3 regions of the Piscibacillus salipiscarius genome follow, and region 3 is predicted to be linked to each of the others. Evidence: predicted binding sites of a transcription regulator. Region 3 holds the regulator's gene; each other region holds the start of a gene.
What was found. The regulator LexA, encoded in region 3, represses DNA repair genes until DNA is damaged. The targets are predictions, from matches to a motif close to CGAACATATGTTCG.
Positions count from the first base shown of each region.

Region 1 (2,286 bases), on a different contig from region 3:
GACAATGTATGGCCTCGGTAGTTTTTAGCTCTTGCACGTTTGGCGACTTCCTCGCATAGTTCAAGAAGAACAATTTTGACATCTTCTAGCGCTTCATAGTCTCTTGGCAAGGTCATGTGGTGTCCAACTGCTTTTTGACTGTTATGAGTTTTGGTTGTAACTGGAGAATAGTCAATCCCATTAGCGATATTAGATAGTACCTCGCCATTAATTCCCCAGCGTTTTTTTAAGTGGTGTAGGGGATAATTGGCGAGGTCACCAATGGTTTGTATACCCATTCGCTGAAAGTGATGGTTCATGCGACTTCCAACTCCAAACATTTTTCCAACGGGCAGTTTCCACATCGTTTCTTTCATATTGTCATGCGTAAGATGAAATATACCGTCTTTATTCTTCTTAGCGAATGCATCACAAGCAATTTTAGCTAGAACTTTATTAGGCCCCATACCAACACGCGCATATACGCCAAGTTCTTCTTGTATTTCATGTTGAATTTGTTTGGCGACTGAATATCGGTCACCGAATAATCGTTCTGTGCCAGTTAAATCCATAAACTGTTCATCAACTGAGAAAACTTCAACCTGATCCGTAAACCTTTCTAAAATTTGAGTGATTTGGTAAGACAAATCTATATATAATTTCATTCGTGGTCTAACCACAACTAAGTCAGGACATTTTTCCTGAGACTGCCAAAGGGCTTCAGCTGTCTCCACTCCATATTGTTTAGCAATTGGGCAAGCAGCTAAAATGATACCGCTACGCCTCTCAGGATCGCCGGCTACCACAACTGGTTGGTGTTGCAACTTAGGATCAGCTGACTTTTCGATTGATGCATAAAATGACTGCATATCCACTAAAAAAATGATTTTTTCCATAGTATCCCTCTTTTTAAATAAACAGAACTTTTGTTCGTGTTTATATTATATGCGAACGCATGTTCTTTTATCAATAGAAATTCATGACAAAAGACTCATAAAACGACATAAAAAAGCCCTAAAGTCTATTGCCTGAGGACTTTAGAGCTAAACGTTTCTAACTAACATTATTGACGATGCTGCTTATAAACATTGGCTTTAGTGATTTGTTTTAACTTTTTAATCAGATCTTCTGAAAGCTGTGCTGCCTCATAAGCACGAACATTATCTAATACTTGCTCAGGCCTACTTGCACCGAGTGCTAAGCTGCTAACAGCTGGGTGATTAAGAACATAACCAATGGCTAAAGATTGAGGTGATAGATGCGCCTCATTGGCAAGATCTTGTAATGATGTCACAACAGATTTTAACTGATCTGCATCATAATCAAGGAATCCATCTTGACCTTTTTTCTGCCACTGACTCTGTCCTTTATTGGTGAGCATTCCTTTACCAAGTGCACCGCGAACTACAACACCAATATTATGGTCATTGAGATGGTCTAGTAATTCTTCTTCGGGGCGGCGGTCTAATAAGCTATATTGCATCATCACACTTACCATATCAGACCGTTCAACAAATCGGTTAATAACATTTGGACGGATGGAGGAGATACCATAATAACGAATTAACCCTTCTTGCTTGAGTTCTTCAAATGCTTCAATCACTTCATCAGTTGGATCTTCAATTGTTCCTCCGTGAAGCTGATAAAGGTCAAGATCATCTAAACCAAGACGAAGTAGGCTGTTTTTAATAGCTTCTTTTAAATAAGCTTTCGAAGGGTCCCAGTACCAACCATCCTTACCTGGTTCAAAATGATTACCACCTTTAGTCGCGATAATCAATTGGTCACGTTTACCTTTGATCGCTTGTCCAACAATTTTTTCGTTTTGTCCGAAGTCATATAAATCAGCCGTATCTAAATAATTAATTCCTTGATCGAGAGCTGTGTGGATGACGTGGGAAGCTTGGGTAACATTCGTACCTAAATTCATACATCCTAAAGCAATCTCAGAGACATATAAATCTGTGTTTCCTAACTGACGCTTTTTAACCATTTTGAATCACTCCTTCTTTTTCTATTTTAAAAACAAGATCCTATTAAAAACAACTTATAAAATGGTTTATGCTAAAATAAATGGCAGAAAGGGGATTGTTATGGTAAAGAAATTTGAAGAAAAGACATTATCGAGTGAATCCATTTATAAGGGGAAAATTATTGATGTAAAAATAGATGAAGTTAAGCTGCCTGATGGTAAAACGTCGAAGAGGGAATTAATTGATCATCCAGGAGCAGTTGCAATTATTGCCTTAACTGATGAAGGTAAACTGGTGATGGTTGAACAATATCGAAAAGCGTTAGAGAAAAGTA
Region 1 is NZ_JBHUMZ010000053.1:7,751-10,036, forward strand. It holds gene ACFSW4_RS15530 (DNA polymerase IV) at 1-875, opposite strand, end outside; gene ACFSW4_RS15535 (aldo/keto reductase) at 1,043-1,972, opposite strand; gene ACFSW4_RS15540 (NUDIX domain-containing protein) at 2,073-2,286, shown strand, end outside.
Region 1: ACFSW4_RS15530 (DNA polymerase IV) is a predicted target of LexA. The motif match lies at 899-912, and genes of this name have one in related genera.

Region 2 (2,286 bases), on a different contig from region 3:
ACCAAGTGTGGCTGTTATCACCTGTTTATACCTTGGGAATCGTTGCAATTACGATGTGGTTAATTAATACCTTTAATGTACAACTGCCTGATTGGTTGAGTTCATTAAGTAATATTAATCTCGTGTTAGTGAGTTATGTGTTAATGTTTTTATTAATCGTTGAGATTATTTTGTTTGCGACTGCTAAACGCAATCAATCATTTCCTGAATTGCAAAAAAGCAAGCGTGGTAAATTTGTCGGAAGTCACTTGGTGAAACGGTTATGCGTCATTCCTGCCTTTGTTCCTGTTCCATCGGGAGCTTTAGAGTTATCACTGTTTACTTGGTGGCCAGCATTTGGCTTAAGCGATCAGTTCGGACTTGTATTATTTCCGTTTGTGATTGGAGTGTCCCAGCGTTTTAAAGGGAACTTTTCAGATATTGGCGCACGAAAAGTTGCTAGAGCCTTATCAGTTTTACTTGTTCTTCTCTTAATCGGTTCATACGGAATTTATGTATTTCCTGAGTTGAGTATATACTTAGTGTTAGCTGCCATCTTAGGTAGATTAGCCATCCATTATGTTTCATATGTATTGGACAGAGAACAATCGCCTATTTTTATACCGAAAGAAGATGGCATTGTGATTGTGGGTGTTATGCCTAATTCACCGGCAGAAGAAATGGAACTTGTCGTTGGTGAAAAAATTGAACGAATTCACGATGAGCCTATTTCAAATGAACAAGAATTTTATGAAGTGATGAGCGAACATCGTACTTTTTGTAAAATGGCAGTTCAAGATTTGTCTGGAGAAGTTCGATTTGTTCAAAGAGCCCTATATGAAGGGGAATACCATGAATTAGGATTAATCTTTGTAAAAGAAATGCCTAAATTCACGCTAAGAACAGAAGAAATAAGTTAATTGGTCAAACGCGATCATCCACTAGGGTGATTGCGTTTTTCTTTAATGTAGACCTTTCATTCACATTCTTTGCAAATTAGGCCCGACAAACTTATCCTTAAAATAGAGAAAAATATCAAAACAGAACTTTTGTTCGTGTTTTTATGTTATAATATTTGTAGTTTATATATATTGGAGATGATGTTGTGAATCAGTTTGAACTTCATTCTCAGTTTGAGCCTCAAGGAGATCAGCCAAAAGCCATTGAAAAAATTGTAAATGGCATTGAACATAACGAACGACACCAAACGTTACTCGGTGCAACGGGTACAGGGAAAACGTTTACGGTTTCAAACGTGGTTAAGGAAATAAATCGCCCAACGTTAGTGATTGCACATAACAAAACGCTAGCAGGACAGCTGTATAGTGAGTTTAAAGAGTTTTTTCCAAATAATGCGGTTGAGTATTTCGTCAGTTATTACGATTACTACCAGCCTGAAGCTTATGTCCCGCATACAGATACGTATATTGAAAAAGACGCTAGTATTAATGATGAGATTGATAAGCTAAGACACTCCGCGACGTCTTCATTATTTGAACGTAATGATGTACTAATCGTTGCAAGTGTGTCGTGTATTTATGGTTTAGGTTCGCCTCATGAGTATAAGGAGCTCGTCTTATCACTTCGTGTTGGAATGGAAAAAGAACGCGATCAAGTGCTAAGAGATCTTGTCGATATTCAATATGCACGTAACGATATTGACTTTCAGCGTGGTACATTTAGGGTGCGAGGTGACTCAGTTGAAGTCATCCCGGCGTCGAGGGAAGAGCACTGTATTCGTATAGAGTTTTTTGGAGATGAAATTGACCGAATTCGTGAAGTGGATGCTTTAACAGGAGAAATTATAGGTGACCGTGAACACGTTGCTATTTTCCCAGCATCCCACTTCGTCACGCGTGAAGAAAAAATGAAGCGCGCGATTAAAAATATCGAACAGGAGCTTCAAGAGCAGTTAGAGAAGTTTAGACAGGAAGATAAGCTGTTAGAAGCACAACGCTTAGAGCAGCGTACAAATTATGATTTAGAAATGATGAACGAAATGGGCTTTTGTTCTGGGATTGAGAACTACTCAAGGCATTTATCATTTCGTGAACCTGGATCAACTCCTTACACATTATTAGATTATTTTCCAGATGACTCACTCATTGTCATTGATGAGTCACACGTCACACTACCTCAGGTTCGTGCGATGTATAACGGAGACCAAGCACGTAAAATGACGTTAGTGGATCACGGTTTCAGATTACCATCTGCGCTAGACAACCGTCCGCTTAAATTTGAAGAGTTTGAAAAGCATATTGATAATATTTTATATGTATCGGCAACACCTGGTGATTATGAACTCGA
Region 2 is NZ_JBHUMZ010000021.1:47,158-49,443, reverse strand. It holds gene ACFSW4_RS08920 (hypothetical protein) at 1-899, shown strand, start outside; gene uvrB (excinuclease ABC subunit UvrB) at 1,085-2,286, shown strand, end outside.
Region 2: uvrB (excinuclease ABC subunit UvrB) is a predicted target of LexA. The motif match lies at 1,022-1,035, and genes of this name have one in related genera.

Region 3 (2,286 bases):
CCGAGATATTCTAAAATCGGAAAAATCAAATCTGGAGTCCGAGGTTAATTCATTAAGAGACAGTGTAGATAAATTGGAATCTAAACTTGCTGATTTAAAAGGTGGAGTCGAAAGAGCTGAAGGTGAAGCTAAACGTTTAGGTGCTGGACAATACCTGGTCGGAATGGACTTACCACCAGGTCGTTACGAAGTCTTTCCAGAAGGGTCTGGTAGTAATTTTGTGGTTTATAACAGTGAGGGAAGTTTAAAAGTAAATACGATATTAGGTAATAATGGTGTAGATAGCTATGTATTCTTGGTTAATGAAGAAGATTATATCGAAACAGAGGCGGCAGTTAAATTTGTGCCAGTAGAATAACAAAAAAGAGAAGGGTCTATTATTAGATCCTTCTCTTTTAGTGTATATTTTAGAAAACTTTAATCTAAGTCATAATTAATTCACCCATGAATTACCCAGTATTTACCCAGAAAAATTAATTTAATTTTATTTAGAAAAACTCAAAACACTTTTATAATGTGGATTATATCAGCATTTAGCTTAATTTTATTTAGATTAAATTAAGCAAGGTATGTTCAGAACTCAAGTTCATCCTTGGGAACGTGAGCAATATATGAGTAGTTATTAATATGATTAAACCCCTTAGTACATGGTGTGCTAAGGGGCTTTTTTTGCTAATTTAATAATTAATAAATATATAAAAAGCTGTCCCTTTTACAGGAACAGCTAATTCATTAATATTAGTGAATTTCCCGATACAAACCAATGACTTTTCCTAAAATAGAAACCTGATTCAATATAATAGGTTCCATCGTTGGATTTTCAGGTTCCAGGCGGTATTGGTTTTCATCTTTAAAGAAACGTTTAACCGTTGCTTCGTCATCTTCAGTCATGGCAACCACGATATCCCCGTTATTCGCCGTTGCTTGTTTTCTAACGATGACCATGTCTCTGTCAAAAATCCCAGCTTCTATCATACTATCACCTTGGATTGAAAGAACAAAGACGTCATCTTCAGTTGCTGAAATAGTAGATGGAATCGGGATAAATTCTTCTACATTTTCAATCGCCGTAATAGGTTCGCCGGCCGTTACTTTACCGATTAAAGGAGCGTATAAAGCGCTACGTTCATGGACGGTACTACCGTCATCATACACGATTTCAATAGCCCTAGGTTTAGTAGGGTCGCGCCGAATATAACCCTTTTCTTCTAATCTAGATAAATGACCATGAACAGTAGAACTTGAAGCTAAGCCAACAGCTTCGGCAATTTCTCTAACAGAAGGTGGGTAACCTTTTAAATTGACATTATTAACTATGAAATCAAAAATCTCTTTTTGTCTCTTTGATAGTTTTTTCATATTTTCACCTCAACGTTTAATCCTGGGTTTATTATAGCAATATTAACCAATATAAGCAAACATTCGTTCGTAAAAATTTAAAAACTTGTCTAAGAAGGATTCAACATGTAAAATGACAATCGAACCTATATAAAGGAGTTTTTTTGAATGATTTCTGATGAACGAATTAAACGGATAAATGAATTAGCTAATAAATCAAAGACAGAAGGTTTAACTGATCAAGAAAAGAAAGAGCAAAAGAAGTTAAGAGAAGAGTATTTACAAGCATTTCGGCAGTCATTTAAGAACCAACTAAAATCAGTTAAAGTTGTAGACCCTGAAGGTACAGATGTTACACCTGATAAATTAAAGAACGAAAAAGAAAATGGTCAAAAGCACTAAAAGGTTTCTTCAAATAGAAGGAATCTTTTTTTGTATGGATTTATCGATAGATTTGTTATAATAAATTTTGTGTGATTAATGATACATAAAGGGTATGGTATTTAAGGATGACAAGTTTTGTGTTGTGTATACTAAAAGTATTGTAAAATTACTATAAAATAACTTGTCAGATGTTACTAAACCATATACGATAAATGGTGGTAACTGATTGAACGGATATGAAAGGGGATTTTAAATTGACGAATATTGAACAAAAATCAATCAATACGATCAGAACACTTGCGATTGATGCAGTTGAGAAAGCAAGCTCTGGTCACCCAGGTATGCCAATGGGTGCAGCTCCTATGGCGTATACATTATGGAGTAAAGTTATGAATCATAACCCTAAAAATTCTTCATGGTTTAACCGAGATCGATTTGTTCTATCGGCTGGTCATGGGTCTATGCTACTTTATGCTTTACTTCATTTATCTGGCTATAAAGTATCAATGGATGATATTAAGAATTTCCGCCAGTGGGGGTCTAAAACACCTGGTCACCCTGAAT
Region 3 is NZ_JBHUMZ010000016.1:230,610-232,895, forward strand. It holds gene ACFSW4_RS05980 (hypothetical protein) at 1-358, shown strand, start outside; gene lexA (transcriptional repressor LexA) at 739-1,359, opposite strand; gene ACFSW4_RS05990 (DUF896 domain-containing protein) at 1,507-1,740, shown strand; gene tkt (transketolase) at 1,959-2,286, shown strand, end outside.